One region of the Leucobacter sp. UCMA 4100 genome, then DNA from elsewhere that is predicted to be linked to it. Evidence: predicted binding sites of a transcription regulator. Region 1 holds the regulator's gene; the other holds the start of a gene.
What was found. The regulator LexA, encoded in region 1, represses DNA repair genes until DNA is damaged. The targets are predictions, from matches to a motif close to TCGAACANNTGTTCGA.
Positions count from the first base shown of each region.

Region 2: the regulator LexA is predicted to act here: its motif matches at 4,506-4,521, upstream of uvrA (excinuclease ABC subunit UvrA).

Region 1 is NZ_JAFEUS010000002.1:2,389,574-2,397,456, forward strand. It holds gene JSO19_RS11075 (Ig-like domain-containing protein) at 1-356, shown strand, start outside; gene JSO19_RS11080 (class I SAM-dependent methyltransferase) at 353-967, opposite strand; gene hflX (GTPase HflX) at 1,015-2,625, shown strand; gene JSO19_RS11090 (hypothetical protein) at 2,661-3,290, opposite strand; gene JSO19_RS11095 (baeRF11 domain-containing protein) at 3,476-4,588, shown strand; gene lexA (transcriptional repressor LexA) at 4,693-5,376, opposite strand; gene JSO19_RS11105 (LysM peptidoglycan-binding domain-containing protein) at 5,576-5,950, shown strand; gene hisB (imidazoleglycerol-phosphate dehydratase HisB) at 6,075-6,683, shown strand; gene priA (bifunctional 1-(5-phosphoribosyl)-5-((5-phosphoribosylamino)methylideneamino)imidazole-4-carboxamide isomerase/phosphoribosylanthranilate isomerase PriA) at 6,712-7,446, shown strand; gene JSO19_RS11120 (SseB family protein) at 7,479-7,883, shown strand, end outside.
Region 2 is NZ_JAFEUS010000002.1:2,789,088-2,796,970, forward strand. It holds gene JSO19_RS12955 (bifunctional folylpolyglutamate synthase/dihydrofolate synthase) at 1-71, shown strand, start outside; gene JSO19_RS12960 (DUF4233 domain-containing protein) at 68-502, shown strand; gene ndk (nucleoside-diphosphate kinase) at 535-951, shown strand; gene uvrB (excinuclease ABC subunit UvrB) at 1,006-3,072, shown strand; gene JSO19_RS12975 (hypothetical protein) at 3,104-3,814, opposite strand; gene JSO19_RS12980 (hypothetical protein) at 3,820-4,425, opposite strand; gene uvrA (excinuclease ABC subunit UvrA) at 4,554-7,460, shown strand; gene uvrC (excinuclease ABC subunit UvrC) at 7,460-7,883, shown strand, end outside.

The DNA of each region.
Region 1 (7,883 bases):
CCGAGCCACTCTTGGTGTCTCGTGACGCTTCGGTGCTTGGCGTCTCGCCAGCGGGCACCGAACTCATGATCGAGCACGACGGGCATACCGTGAGTATCGACCTCGAAGCAATGCTTGACGGCAGCCACGAGGGAGCGACGAGTGCGAGCTTGCCCGAGCGCGAGCTGAGGCAACGCTTTGAAGCGCAACACCCCGAGGCGCGCGTGGGCGAGATATGCATGTCATCGAACGATCGCCTCGCCGCGATCGAGCTCGGAGCTGCTCGCGACGGGCAAACAACAACGGTCATCGTTGACGCTCGCGACGCCCAGCAACGCGCATCGGTGCTGGGCGGGAAGCCGGGGTGGTGCCGTTAGTCGTCGACTCGCTCGGCACAGATGACGTGAAAGCCCTTCTCGCGCGCATACCGCTCGACCGAGAGGAACGGGAAGGTCTCGGCGATCCACCGCTGTAGCGACTCTGCGCCGAGGTGCTTGCCCACGACGAGATACGCGAAGCCCCCAGTTACGAGACGGGGGAGCCACTCGCCGAGAATCTCGTGCAGCGCGTCCTTACCCACGCGAATCGGCGGATTTGAGCGGATCTCTGCGAAGCGCAGTCCCTCGGGAACCGCTTCTGGCGCACACGCGGTGACGTTGTCGAGGCCGAGTGCCGCCGCGTTGCGCTGCGTGAGATCGCGGGCCCGCTCGTTGACATCGATGGCCCACACCGGCTCGGTTTCGAGATCGAGCGCGGCAGAGAGCGCAATGGGGCCCCACCCGCAGCCGATGTCGAGCACGGGACCCGACTCGGCGGGAGGAGCGTGCTTGAGAAGCACTTCGGTGCCGCGGTCGAGGTGATCTGGGCTGAACACCCCTCCCGCGGTGTCGAGCTGTACCTCGCGGCCGGCGAGCGAGACCGTGATGCGCTGCGACTTTTCAGGGCTCGCGGGGCTGGCCGAAAAGTAGTGGTCAGAAGAAAGATTCATGATGAAACCAGTATCTCACCATCTCGTTCGCGTAGACTCTGCCTCAGATGACGAAAAACACTTCTCAAGATCACCAGTCTCAAGAGCACGATGACGAGTTCGACCAGGCCGCCGCTCAGGCCGCCGGTGAAACGACACACGATGACGTACTCTCACGCGTGCTGAGCCGAGCAAACGGGCCTTCAAGCACCGTCTTTCGCGATCTCACCCAAGCTGAGGCGCTCGATACTGAAGAGCATGATGCCTTCGACGATGACATGCACGCGATTCGCCTCGAGCGCGAGCAGCGAGCCTCACTCAAACGGGTCGGCGGGCTTTCGACCCAGCTCGAAGACATTTCAGAGGTTGAATACCGCGAGGTGCAGCTCGAAAACGTCGTGCTCATCGGGGTGTACTCACAGGGCTCGCTGGCCGATGCCGAGAACTCGTTGAGGGAGCTCGCCGCGCTCGCAGAGACCGCCGGGGCCAACGTGCTCGATGGTGTACTGCAGCGCCGCCCGAACCCCGACCCCGCAACGTACTTTGGCAAGGGCAAGGCCGCAGAACTGCGCGATCTTGTCGCCTCATTGCACGCCGACACCGTTATCGCCGACAGCGAGCTCGCGCCCAGCCAGCGCCGCGCACTCGAAGACGTCGTGAAGGTCAAAGTGCTTGACCGAACCGCCGTGATTCTTGACATCTTCAGTCAGCACGCGCAGAGCCGCGAGGGTAAGGCGCAGGTCGAACTCGCGCAGCTCGAATACCTGCTTCCACGTCTTCGTGGTTGGGGCGAATCAATGTCGCGTCAGGCCGGTGGCCAGGTTGGCTCAGGAGGCGCGGGCATGGGGTCGAGGGGCCCCGGTGAGACGAAGATGGAGCTCGACCGGCGCAAGATTCACACGCGCATGGCGAAGCTCAAGCGAGAGATCGCGGGCATGGCTCCAGCTCGTGAGACCAAGCGCGCCCAGCGTAAGCGTGGAAAGGTGCCCTCGGTCGCCATCGCTGGTTACACGAATGCTGGTAAGTCATCGCTCGTGAACCGCCTGACTGGCGCGACCGAGCTCGTGCAAAACCAGCTGTTTGCGACGCTTGACACGGCGGTGCGCAGTTCAGAGACACCAGACGGCCGCACCTTCACCTATGCCGACACCGTTGGCTTCGTGCGCAACCTGCCGCACCAACTTGTTGAGGCTTTTCGCTCGACCTTCGAAGAGGTTGGCGATGCCGATGTAATCTTGCACGTGGTTGATGCCTCGCACCCCGACCCCGCCGCGCAGCTCGAAACCGTACGCGATGTGATCGCCGAGGTCGACGCAAACGACATTCCTGAGATCGTCGTGTTTAACAAGAGCGACATGATCGATGAGACGACGCGTCTCGTGCTGCACGGCCTCGAGCCCAAGGCAGTCTTTGCATCGGCGAAAACTGGCGAGGGCATCGACGACATTCGGGTACGCATTGCTGCCGCGCTTCCCGAGCCCAAGCACGATATCGTCGCGGTCATTCCCTATGATCAGGGAGGGCTCGTCTCTGAACTCCACGAGCAGCACCGCGTGCTCTCGCTCGAGTACGAGCAGGAGGGCACGAGAACCCACGCGCTCGTCAGTGATCAGATGCTTGCGCGACTTGCGCCGTACCTGCGCGACGAGTCAGTCGAGTCAGGCGAGTCAGACCGCTAACCGGCGCGGCCTGGTAGGGCGGGTGGCCCGTCTCGTTAGTCGAGGCGGGTCAGGTAGAACTCTGGTGCTGCCGGTGTGCCACCAACCTTGCACTTGAACCAGCCGTTACCCATGGCATCGCTCGAGGCTGGGGCCTTGAAGAACCAGGCGTTGCCTTCGCGCTTCTCGACGGCCTTATGGCTCTGCCAGTCGGGGCTGAGCCCAGGGAAGAGACGGTCGCCCTCGGCGACGCAGGCGTTTCTCGCCGTTTCCTGGGTGAACGTTGCCACGACGGTGCTGTCATCGGTGGTCGTTCCTGGAGTATCGTCGCCCTGGCCATGCTGCCCGCTACCGTCGGTGTCTTGCTCGGCGTGTGCTTCGGGTTCTTCGTTGGTGCTCGGCGCGTCTTCCTGCGCGGTCTCGCTTGACTCTGCAGGCGCCTGCGCGTCGCCCTCTGGTGCCTGAGCGGTCTTGGCCCCGAGGTTGGTAATCGCGGCAATGAGGCCGAGGAGAGCCAAAACGATGATGGCGAAGATGAGGCCAGAGGCCCGTTTCTTCTTCGGGGCGACTGGCTGCTCAGCGTCGGTCGGGGGAACGCCCTGCGATGCCGGGTCGTTCCCGGCCGCTGGGCCTTCGCTCTCTGGCCCCTGACCTGGTTGCGTGTGAGGGTTCATCGAGTCAGACATCTTTTCTCCATGGGTTCGCTGTGCATGCGGGGCGTACCAGTGAAACCTGATTTCGGGCCTCGTTACGCTGTGAGCATGCACCTCTAGTGTACTGCGGCGGTCGCGGCTAGGCTTAAGGTCCCGGCGCGCTACGAAAGCGGGGAGGGTCTTTGCTTCGGCGCACGGGTAAGCGTGAAGGAGACTGTATGCCGCACAAGGATATTCCGAGACGCCAAGATATCGAGGCCCTGGCCTCGGCTCGAACGCCTCACTCGGTTTCGATTTACACGCCATCTGGGCCCCTGCCTGAAGACGCAGAAAAAGCCCGAATTACCCTGAAAAACCAGGTCCGTGATGCCGCAACCCAGCTGAAAGAGGCTGGCGCCCCGGCTACGACCATTGAACATCTCGAGAACGTGCTCGAAGGGTTCATGAGCGACGCACCGTTCTGGAAATACCAGGCGCAGTCGCTTGCGATTTTCATCACACCCGAAGATGTTCAGAGCTACCGCCTACCGAACCGCTTTACCGCGACCGTAGACGTGGCTGATCGGTTTTACATCAAGCCGCTCATGCGCACGATCACCTTTCCACAGTCGGCCTTCGTGCTCGCGATGGCCCAGAACTCGGTGCGTCTCATCCGCGTGACGGCCGATGAGCCCGGCGAGGTGCAAGAAGTACCAGACATGCCGACCGACATGGAGTCGTTCTTGAATCGCGACGTGCCTGAGCGTCAGAAGTTCGATCGTGGCGAGCACGACGACGCGGTGCGGGTGCAGCAGTTTGCCGCAGCGATCAATAAGACGGTCTATCCTGTCGTGCGTGCCACGAAACTGCCGCTTATTCTTGCCTCGGCAGACACCCTCGCAAACGCCTATAAGCGCGCAAACGCCTACGAATACCTTGCGCCTGAAATGATCCACGGCAATGTCGAGGGGGTCTCGGCCGACGCGCTCGCAGAGAAAGCGCGGCCAGTGCTCGACTCGCTCTATGCGGCCGAGATTGCAGAGGTCGTCGACCACTTCAAGGCGCGAGAAGGGCAGCTTATGGGGTCGAGAGACCTCGAGACAGTTGCTCTCGGTGCGAGTATGCACGCCATCGATACGCTGCTCGTCGACTTTGACCAGCGCATTGCGGGAACCCTGGCTGATGACGGCACGGTGACCTATTCAGAAGCCGACGATGCTCAGAACTACGGTGTGGTCGACGAGATCTTGCGGCGCGCACTCGTGGTGAACGCGCGCGTGTATGCCGTACGTGCTGCCGAGATGCCCGATGGGGCGACGGTTGCCGCGACATTCCGGTTTCCTGTCTCGTAGGGGCGCATAGCTCCCTCGTCTCGGTGCTGGCCCTTAAGCCGCACCAATGAAAACGCCCCGTGGCACACGTTTCGTGCCACGGGGCGTTTCTGCTTGAGAGGTCTCTAGAGAGAGCGGAAGACAGCCACAACCTTGCCGAGTACCTCGGCAAAGTCGCCGAGAATGGGCTCAAACGCACTGTTGCGCGGGAGCAGCCACGTGTGCCCGTCACGTTGGCGAAAGACCTTCACGGTCGCCTCGCCGTCGAGCATTGCCGCCACGATGTCGCCGTTTTGCGCGTTGTTCTGCTCACGCACAACAACGAGGTCGCCGTCACAAATGGCGGCGTCGATCATGGAATCGCCGACAACCTTGAGCATGAAAAGGTTGCCGTCACCGACGAGGTGCCGGGGCAGGGGCACGAGGTCATCGACGTGCTGCTCTGCAGTAATGGGAATGCCAGCAGCGATTTGCCCGACGAGGGGAACGAACGCGGTTTCGGCTGGCTGCTGCTCATCGTGGTTGTGGATCGAGTCGTGCACACTCGCGAGTTCGGTCAGGACCTCGAGCGCACGTGGTCGCTTCGGATCGCGGCGAATAAAACCTGCGAGTTCGAGCCGGCCGAGCTGATGCGTGACGCTCGAGAGTGAGGCGAGCCCAACCGCATCACCGATCTCGCGCATGCTTGGCGGATACCCCTGCGTTTCAACCTCCCGCGAGATGAACTCGAGAATGGCGAGCTGTTTTTCTGTCAGCACTTTCTTGGGGTCGCGCTGTGCATCGGTCGCCATGGGCCTCTCCTCGATCAGCAATGTCGGTGGTGTGGTGTTGGGTGTCTCTTAGTAGCTCACCGTAGTTGGTTTCGCGCAGTGCCGCAAACATGTGTTCGAGTGTTTAGCAAAAAATATTCGAATACAGCTCCAGTGAAGTCTTGCAAAAGTCAAAAATAGAATGTATGTTCGAAACAGGTGTTCGAATCCCGATGGTTTCGAACGGAAGGAGATAATCATGAACGCTACGGTGTACGCGACTGCATCGCACATCGAGACGCAGGCTATTGCGCAGCGCACGACCCTTCGTCTTACCCGCCGCGGGCGGCTCGTCTTCTCGACGCTGGCTGCCAGCGTTGTCGTTGCCGGTATCGCCCTTGGCGCACTGTTCTTTCCCTCGAGCGCTCAGGCCTCGATTGAAAACACCGACCCCGTCGCTTTCGAGTACATTGTTGCTGAGCCCGGCGACTCGCTCTGGTCGCTCGCACAGCGCATTGCGCCGGGAGTTGACACCCGAGACGTTGTCTATGACTTGAAGCGCCTCAACCAGCTTGAAGGCTCTGACATCGTTGTTGGCCAGGAGATCGCGGTACCCCTGAACTACACCGAGTAGCGCGAAGGGGTATGGGGAGGAATGGGCCCCTGCTTCCTTCTGGGAGTGCTCTGGTTCCACAGCGAGGTGTGTGAGAAACCCTGAGGCCAACACTCTGAGGCAGGCACTCTGTAGAATGACAGCTATGAGTGCAACCCCACGCGTCGCAACGCTCACGCGCGAAACGAGCGAATCACAGATTTCTATCACCGTAAACCTCGACGGCACTGGCCGCTCCGAGATCGAGACGGGCGTTCCCTTCTTTGATCACATGCTCACCGCATTTGCGAAGCACTCGCTCACCGACCTCACAGTGAAAGCGAACGGCGACGTGCACATCGACATTCACCACACAGTCGAAGACACGGGCATTCTGCTCGGTCAGGCCATTCTCGAAGCGCTCGGCGATAAGGCCGGCATTTCTCGCTACGGCGACGCACTCGTGCCGCTCGACGAATCGCTCGCACAGGCTGCCGTCGACATCTCAGGCCGACCATACCTCGTGCACACGGGCGAGCCAGAGGGGTTCGAATTTCACCTCATCGGCGGCCACTACACCGGCTCAATGGTGCGACACTTCTTCGAGGCACTCGTGCTGAACGCGCGCCTCACGGCTCACATCACCCTCGTCGCAGGGCGCGATCCGCACCACATTGCAGAGGCCGAGTTCAAAGCATTCGCACGCGCCTTCCGCGTGGCAAAGTCACTCGACCCGCTCGTTGAGGGTATTCCCTCAACCAAGGGCAAGCTCTAAGCCAATAACCTCAGCACGAAGGAACACTGTGACACAGGCAAAGCTCGAACTTCTTCCGGCCATCGACATTGTGAACGGCAAAGCCGTCATGCTGCACCAGGGTGTCGCAGGAACCGAGACCGACTACGGGAGCCCGCTCGATGCGGTAACCGAGTGGGTGAAGCGTGGGGCAGAGTGGGTGCACATCGTTGACCTTGATCGTGCCTTCGGGCGCGGGTCGAACACCGAACTCATTCGCGAGGTCATCGACCGAACCGGTGAGGTGAAGGTTGAACTCTCGGGCGGCATTCGTGACACGAAGAGCCTCGAGACCATCCTTGAAATTGGCCCAACGCGCGTGAACATTGGCACGGCAGCCCTTGAAAACCCCGAGTGGACCGCCGAGATTATTGCCGAGTACGGCGACAAGATCGCCGTGAGTCTCGACGTGCGCGGCGAAACGCTCGCAGGCCGTGGCTGGACCAAAGAAGGCGGCAATATCTGGCAGGTACTCGATCGCCTTGAAGCGGTGAACTGCCCTCGATACGTCGTGACCGACGTGACGCAAGACGGTACGCTGCAGGGCCCCAACGTCGAGCTGCTGGCCGAGATCTGCAAACGCACCGAGAAGCCGGTCGTTGCCTCAGGTGGCATCGCAACACTCGCCGACCTCGAAGCCCTGCGAGGGCTTGTGGGGTCGGGCCTCGAGGGCGCGATCGTTGGAACGGCGCTCTACGACGGGCAGTTCACGCTCGAAGAAGCGCTCACCGTTGCAGGCCGCTAGCGCGGAGAGAAAGGCATACAGAGAGCAATAGCATGGCGATCAAGAAGCTGCCCTCGACGGGCGATATGCCGAGGTCAACCGGTGTTCCCGAGAGCCTCGTTCCGGGCGGCGCACACGATTCGGCCGGGTTCACCTGGGAAGGGCGAACCTTCGACCACCATGGCACCGCGTTTGCCGATGACACGGGTGAAACCCCGGGGGCAGTGAGCAACGCGATCGCCGCGGTGCGTGACTGCGTCGCACAGCTTGCCGAAGAGGGTGACGCTGAAAAGCAGGCCAGCCTCTTGGCAACATTGGCTGAGGCGCACGCCAACGTTGTCGCCGTGTGCTCGGGAGAACGTTTTCTCGTTCCACTCATTACGGAGGCGGGCGATTTCGGCCTGACGCCAGAGGGCAAGGTCGTCGAGAAATCGCAGGAGCTTTCGATCGTGACCGTG
Region 2 (7,883 bases), 400 kb from region 1:
CAGGTTCAGTATTTCTTGCGGGCGAGGCCATCTCGCTCGCCCGCCAGGCAGATTGGGGAGCTGAAGTATGACGCACAATCCTGGGCAAGACGACGATCTCGTACTCTCACCAAGCGAGCAGCGCGCCCACAACCTTGCGCTTCGCGCGAGCGGAACGAAGAAAACCTCGACCCAAAAGTCACTCGCGTCGATCGCGCTCGGCTTCGAGCTGTTCGTCGTGTTTCTTATCGGGCTCACGCTCTTCGGGCTCGGCGTCTTCGACCCAGCCTGGGTTGGGCTCGTGATCGGTGGCGTCGCCTGCCTGCTCATCATCGTTGCCCTCGGGCTGATGCGAATGGGCAACGTTGGCATCATTCTCGGGTGGATCGTGCACGGCCTCTATTTCGTTGGCGCCTTTTTTCTCGTGCCGATTCTGTTCGTTGGCCTCATCTTCACTGGCCTGTGGCTCTACTGCATGTGGAAAGGCGCTCAAATTGACCGCATGCGCGAAGCTAGACTGTAAGTAACCGTTTATCACAACCAAAGGGAATTATTGTGGCTGTTGAAGAAACACTCATCCTCGTCAAACCAGATGGCGTCAAGCGTAACCTCGTCGGCGAAATCTTGCGCCGGGTCGAGGCAAAGGGGTACGAAATCGCTGACCTGCGCATGGTGCACGCCTCGCGTGCGCTGCTCGCTGCCCACTACGAAGAGCACGAGGGCAAGCCCTTCTATGAGCCGCTCGTAGAGTTCATGTCGTCGGGCCCCGTCGTTGCCATTCGCGCGAGCGGCGAGCGGGTCATCGAAGGATTCCGTTCACTCGCTGGCTCGACCGAGCCGACGAGCGCTGCTCCCGGGACGATCCGCGGCGACCTCGGTCGCGACTGGGGAACGAGTGTTCAGCAGAACCTCGTTCACGGTAGCGACAGCACGCTGAGTGCAGAGCGTGAGCTCGCACTCTGGTTTGCATAATATTCGAACACCCGTTCGAAGCTTATCTTGAGCTTAGGGGCGTACGCTAAGGGTATGGAAACTACCCGAAGCGTGCGCCCCTTTGAGGTTATTAGCGAGTATGAGCCGAATGGTGACCAGCCTCAGGCCATCGCCGAGCTGGCCTCCCGCATCAACGCGGGCGAGACCGATATCGTGCTCCTCGGCGCCACGGGTACCGGTAAGTCGGCAACGACCGCCTGGCTCATTGAAGAGGTGCAACGGCCCACGCTCGTGCTCGCCCACAACAAGACCCTCGCCGCACAGCTTGCGACCGAGTTTCGGCAGCTCTTGCCGAACAACTCGGTTGAGTACTTCGTCTCGTACTACGACTACTACCAGCCAGAGGCCTACGTGCCGCAAACCGACACCTTCATTGAAAAGGATTCGTCGATTAACGACGAGGTCGAGCGCCTGCGCCACTCGACGACGAACGCGCTGCTCAGCCGCCGCGACGTCGTCGTGGTGAGTACGGTCTCGTGCATTTACGGCCTGGGTAAGCCTGAAGAGTACTACGAGGCGATGGTGCCACTCGCGGTGGGCGATCAGGTTGATCGCGACGCTATCCTGCGCCGCTTCGTTGACATGCAGTATCAGCGCAACGACATCGAGTTCGTGCGCGGTAACTTTCGGGTTCGCGGCGACACGGTCGAGATCATCCCGATGTACGAGGAGCTCGCGATTCGCATCGAGTTCTTCGGCGATGAGATTGACGCGCTCTACTACCTGCACCCGATCACGGGCGAGACGATCAAAGAGGTCGAGACGGTTTCGGTCTTTCCGGGCTCGCACTACGTCGCAAGCCACGATGTCATGCAGCGGGCCATGGGTGACATTACCGACGAGCTTGACGTGCGGCTCAACGAGTTGCACGCCCAGAACAAGCTCGTTGAAGAGCAGCGCCTCAAGATGCGCACAACGTTTGACCTCGAGATGATGGAGCAGATCGGTTTTTGCTCTGGCATCGAGAACTACTCGAGGCACATTGATGGACGTCAGCAGGGCGAGGCCCCGCACTGCCTCCTTGACTACTTTCCTGACGACTTTCTCGTCGTGATCGATGAGTCACACGTCACCGTGCCGCAAATTGGTGCGATGTACGAGGGCGACTCGTCGCGAAAGCGTACGCTCGTCGACCACGGCTTCAGGCTGCCGTCTGCGCTCGATAACCGCCCGCTCACCTTCAACGAATTTAAAGACCGTGTCGGTCAGACGGTCTACCTCTCGGCGACCCCCGGCAAGTACGAGATGGAGCTCGCCGACGGTGTGGTTGAGCAGATCATTCGCCCCACGGGCCTCGTTGACCCAGAGATTGTCGTCAAGCCAACTCAGGGACAAATTGATGACCTGCTCGAGCAGATCAAGATTCGCGCCGAGAAAGATGAGCGCGTGCTCGTTACGACGCTCACGAAGAAGATGGCCGAGCAGCTCACGGCGTTCCTCGAAGAATCTGGGGTGCGGGTGCGCTACCTGCATTCTGACGTCGACACACTGCGACGCGTTGAGCTGCTGACCGAGCTTCGCGCCGGCGTGTACGACGTGCTCGTCGGTATCAACCTGCTGCGTGAGGGCCTTGACCTTCCCGAGGTGTCGCTTGTCGCGATTCTCGACGCCGACAAAGAGGGCTTCTTGCGCTCGTCGACCTCACTCATTCAGACGATTGGTCGTGCCGCGCGTAACGTGTCGGGCGAGGTGCACATGTATGCAGACCGCATTACTCGGTCGATGCAGGAGGCCATTGACGAGACGCAACGTCGTCGTGAGATTCAGGTGGCCTACAACACCGAACACGGTATCGACCCGCAGCCGCTTCGCAAGAAGATCGCTGACATTACCGAGATGCTCAACCGTGAGGCTGCCGATACTACCGAACTCGTCGAGTCGTCGGCCGCGGGTAAGAAGCGTGCCGGTTCGGGGGCGGCTGCGAAGCGTTCGGGTGCCGATTCTGGCGGCACAGAACTCGAGCAGTTGATCGTTGAACTCACTGATCAGATGCTGGCTGCCGCCGAAGAGCTGAAGTTTGAGCTTGCCGCGCGTCTGCGTGACGAGATCGGCGAGCTGAAGCGCGAGCTTCGTGGAATGGCTTCGGCTGGCCACGCTTAGGCGTGGGCGGCGGTGGCCGTTCGTTTGGAGGCTAGAGCACCGAGTAGCCGTAGCGGGCCGCGGTCGCCTCGATGATGCCGGTGAGTTCTGGCCGATCGAGCGTGAGCAGCGCATCCGGGTGCGCCGGTAGGGCGTCTTGACTGCGTTGCCAGAGGGCGCTGATTCTCGTGTGTGGCATGAGCGACGAAGCCGAGAGCACCCCGTCGATGTCGGGGTAGCGGCGGGCTATCGCGCGTGACCACTCCCTGGATCGCTCACGCGAGCCAGACATGACCGCCGCATTGCCACCGGCAACGGTGAGCCAGTCGCTGTCGCTGAGGTTCAGCAGCGTGAGCTCTCGGGTCACACTGAAAAATGCGAGCGCGGGGGTGTTGAGTTCTCTCGTGATGACTCGTTTGCGCTGAAAGCACTCGATGAGACACGTCGCAAGCGTCGACATCGCCGCATCACCTTCGGTCGTCTCGCCCGCCGTGTTCCCTTGCCTTGTCAGCTGGGCGCTGAGCTCTGGCACCGTGTACATGACCCCGTACCCAGCGTGCTCTTGCGGTGGGTTTGGGTGCGGATCGAAGCGAGAGTCGACGGGCCCGTATGAGCGGTATGCGTTCCAATCGCTGGGGTACGGACCCGCGGTGTGAAAGACCCGAGCAAACATGGTGCCTGCGGCAATCGTGCTGCACCAGGAGTGATCGCTCGGAAGGTCGGGGAACTGTGCCGGGTTCGGAGTCGGAGCCTCTTCACTCATCGTCGTTAGAGGGCCCTGCTGAGTTCGCCCTGCATGATCTGAGCCGCTGTCTCGTGGCTCCCTCCAGCTTGGAGCCACGAGGCGACCGAGTGCTCGACGCTATCGATGGTGAGGAGGGAGGAAGGCCAAGTGAGCGCGCGCTCTACGAGGGTGAGCGGGGTGGCCGGTGGAATCTCTTTGGCAACCGTGCTCCAGCCGGGTAGTTCGTCGCCGTCAAAAAATTGGAAAGCGGGGAAGTGCCAGCCGTCACTGTGGCGCCTCGCGAGGAGCGTGTGGTCGGCGGCACGTTGTCGTACCCGTGCGGTGCTCACGTGGAGCAGGGAAGCAACTTCGGTTGCGCTGAGTGAGATGGTGTCGACTCGACGTTCTGCAAGGAGGGACTGCGTTGTCGTGTTTAGGTGACTCTGCTGTTCGGCCATGGTTGTTGTGACGCCGAACCGTTCGAGGGCTGAGACCTCAGCAACCGTAAGGTTGTGTGTGCTCGGCGATGTGGTCTCGGCGAGGCGCTCAAGGAGCTCTTCAGCGGTTGCAAGCTGCCTTGGGTCAAAGCTCGTGACCAGGGCGAGAACGCGATCACGTACCGGCGCTGTTTCGTGTGCCTGGGCTGACATGAGCTTCTCCTTACGCTTCCTTACGTCAATAATAATCGTAAAGAGTGACGGAGGCAAGGGAAGTGGTGAATCGAATCGATTCGTACATAGGTTCGAATATTCTCAGCTTCAGGGCCTACAATAGAGGGGTGCAAACAGAAGAAGCCACCCCATTGCGTTCATCGGCCGCCCACGCAACACTCAGTGTGAAAGGGGCACGCGAAAATAACCTGGACAATGTTGACATCGAGATCCCTCGCGACTCGATGGTCGTCTTTACAGGGCTTTCCGGTTCGGGTAAGTCGAGCCTCGCGTTCGACACGATCTTCGCTGAGGGGCAACGACGCTACGTTGAATCACTGAGCGCCTACGCTCGGCAGTTTCTGGGGCAGGTCGATCGACCTGATGTCGACCTTATCGAGGGGCTCAGCCCAGCCGTTTCCATCGACCAGAAGTCGACGAACCGCAACCCGCGCTCTACCGTCGGCACGATCACCGAGATTTACGACTATATGCGACTGCTCTGGGCGCGCATTGGCACGCCGCACTGTGCCGTGTGCGGTGCAACGATTCAGGCGCAGACCGTACAGCAAATTGCTGACCAGCTCATGGCCCTTCCCGAGGGCACGCGCTACCAGCTGCTCGCGCCAGCGGTCGTGCAGAAGAAGGGTGAGTTCGTCGACCTCTTTCAAGACCTTCACTCACAGGGCTTCTCACGCGCGGTTGTCGATGGCGAGGTGGTGCAACTCGCCGATCCACCAAAGCTCAAGAAGCAGGTGAAGCACACGATCCACGTCGTCGTCGACCGACTCGTTGCGAAGCCTGATGGTTTGGGGCGTCTGACTGACTCGCTTGAAACCGCCCTCCGCCTCGCCGGCGGTATCGTCGAGGTTGACTTCGTTGATCGCGACGCCAAGGCCGACGACCGCAGGGCAACGTTCAGTGAGAAGATTTCGTGCCCCAACCAGCACCCCGTCACTCTCACCGAGATTGAGCCGCGAACCTTTTCATTCAATGCGCCTTTCGGTGCGTGCTCGACCTGTCACGGTATTGGCACCTCGCAGTCGGTCGACCTCGACCTCGTGCTCGGCGACCCGGAACTCTCGATTAACGAGGGCATTCTCATCCCGTGGACGAGTCAGGGAAAAACCCTGTACAACTACTTCGAGCGCACGCTCGTGGCGCTCGCGAAAGAGCTCGACTTTTCACTGAAAACGCCGTGGAAGAAGCTTCCCGAGGAAGTGCAGGAGGCCGTTCTCTACGGGAATAACTTCAACGTGGGCGTGAAGTGGCGCAACCGCTTTGGGCGCGAGGTGAAGTACACGACCGGGTTTGAGGGCGTTGTCCCGTGGGTCGAACGCCAGTTCCAGGAAGTCGAATCAGATTCACGCCGCGATCGACTCTCAGAGTTTTTGCGCGAGGTGCCGTGCTCGGCCTGCGATGGCAAACGACTCAAACCCGAGGTGCTCGCTATCACGATCAACGATTCATCGATCGCTGACGCCACCGAGCTGAGCCTTACCGACGCGCGCGCCTTCTTCGAGGGCGTCGAGCTGACCGAGCGCCAGCAACAGATCGCGGCGCAGGTGCTTCGTGAGATCCGCCTCCGCTTCGAGTTCTTGACCGAAGTGGGCCTCGGCTACTTGACACTTGCGCGCTCAGCGGGTTCGCTCTCGGGCGGTGAGGCACAGCGCATTCGCCTCGCGACCCAGATTGGTTCTGGGCTCACGGGCGTGCTGTATGTGCTGGATGAGCCGAGCATCGGCCTGCACCAGCGTGACAACCGGCGGCTCATCGAAACACTCGTGAAGCTGCGAAACCTGGGCAATACGCTCATCGTTGTTGAGCACGACGAAGAAACCATTCAGGCGGCCGACTGGATTGTCGACATCGGCCCGGGTGCCGGTGTCGAGGGCGGTAAAGTCGTGCACTCGGGTGGCTATGAAGCCCTGCTTGCCAACACCGATTCTCTCACCGGCGATTACCTCGCCGGCAGGCGTGCAATTGAAACCCCCAAGAAGCGCCGCAAACGCGATTCCAAGCGGCAGCTGAAAATTCAGGGTGCCCGCTCAAACAACCTGCAGAACATCGACGTCAATGTTCCGGTCGGCATCATGACCGCGGTGACCGGGGTTAGTGGCTCGGGCAAGTCGACACTCGTCAACGACATTCTCTACCGCGTCATGGCTAATAAGCTCAACGGCGCGAGGCTCGTTCCCGGCAAACATACTCGAGTGCAGGGGCTCGAAGAACTCGACAAGGTCGTGCACGTCGATCAGGCCCCGATTGGGCGCACGCCGCGGTCGAACCCCGCGACCTACACCGGCGTCTTTGACAAGGTGCGCACACTCTTCGCTGAGACGCAAGAGGCGAAGGTGCGCGGCTACCTGCCGGGTCGTTTCAGCTTCAACGTCAAGGGAGGCCGCTGTGAGGCTTGCTCGGGCGACGGCACGCTCAAGATTGAGATGAACTTCCTTCCAGACGTCTACGTCGACTGCGAGGTGTGCCACGGCCAGCGCTACAACCGTGAGACACTGCAGATCCGCTACAAGGGTAAAAACATTGCCGAGGTGCTCGGCATGCCAATCGCCGAGGCTGAGGAGTTCTTTGAGCCCATCTCATCGATTCACCGGTACTTGAAAACACTCGTCGACGTTGGCCTCGGGTATGTGAGGCTGGGGCAGAGCGCGACAACGCTCTCGGGCGGCGAGGCGCAGCGTGTCAAGCTCGCGACCGAGCTTCAGAAGCGGTCAAACGGCCGTACTGCATATGTGCTTGACGAGCCCACGACAGGCCTGCACTTCGAAGACGTTCGTCGACTGCTCGACGTGCTGAACCGCTTGGCCGACAAGGGCAACACCGTCATCATCATTGAGCACAACCTCGACATGATTCGTGCAGCCGACTGGGTCATCGACCTCGGGCCAGAAGGCGGATCGGGCGGTGGTACGCTCGTCGCGCAGGGAACCCCCGAGCAGGTAGCCAAGGTTGCCGAGAGTCACACGGGACAGTTTCTTGCCGAGATCTTTGCTAAGGAGAAGAAAGAGCGGGCGTGATGACGGGGTTCACTGACACTCGGGCCGAGTGGCGGCCAAAGAACTCTGAGATACCCACACAACCTGGCGTCTATCGCTTCTCTGATGTTCAGGGCCGCGTGCTGTACATCGGCAAGGCGAAGTCGTTGCGTAATCGACTGCTCAATTACTTTGGGCAGATGGATCGCCTCGCTCCGCGAACGCAGCGCATGCTGCAGCTCGCGCGAGGGGTCGACTGGACGGTGGTGGGAACCGACACCGAGTCGCTCATTCTCGAGCACACCTGGATCAACGAATTCTCACCGCCATTTAACGTTCAGTTTCGTGACGACAAGAGCTACCCGTATCTTGCGGTGACGCTTGGCGACGAGGCCCCAAGGCTCGTTATGACGCGCAACCGTCGGTACAAGGGGGCTAAATATTATGGGCCTTACCCCAAGGTAT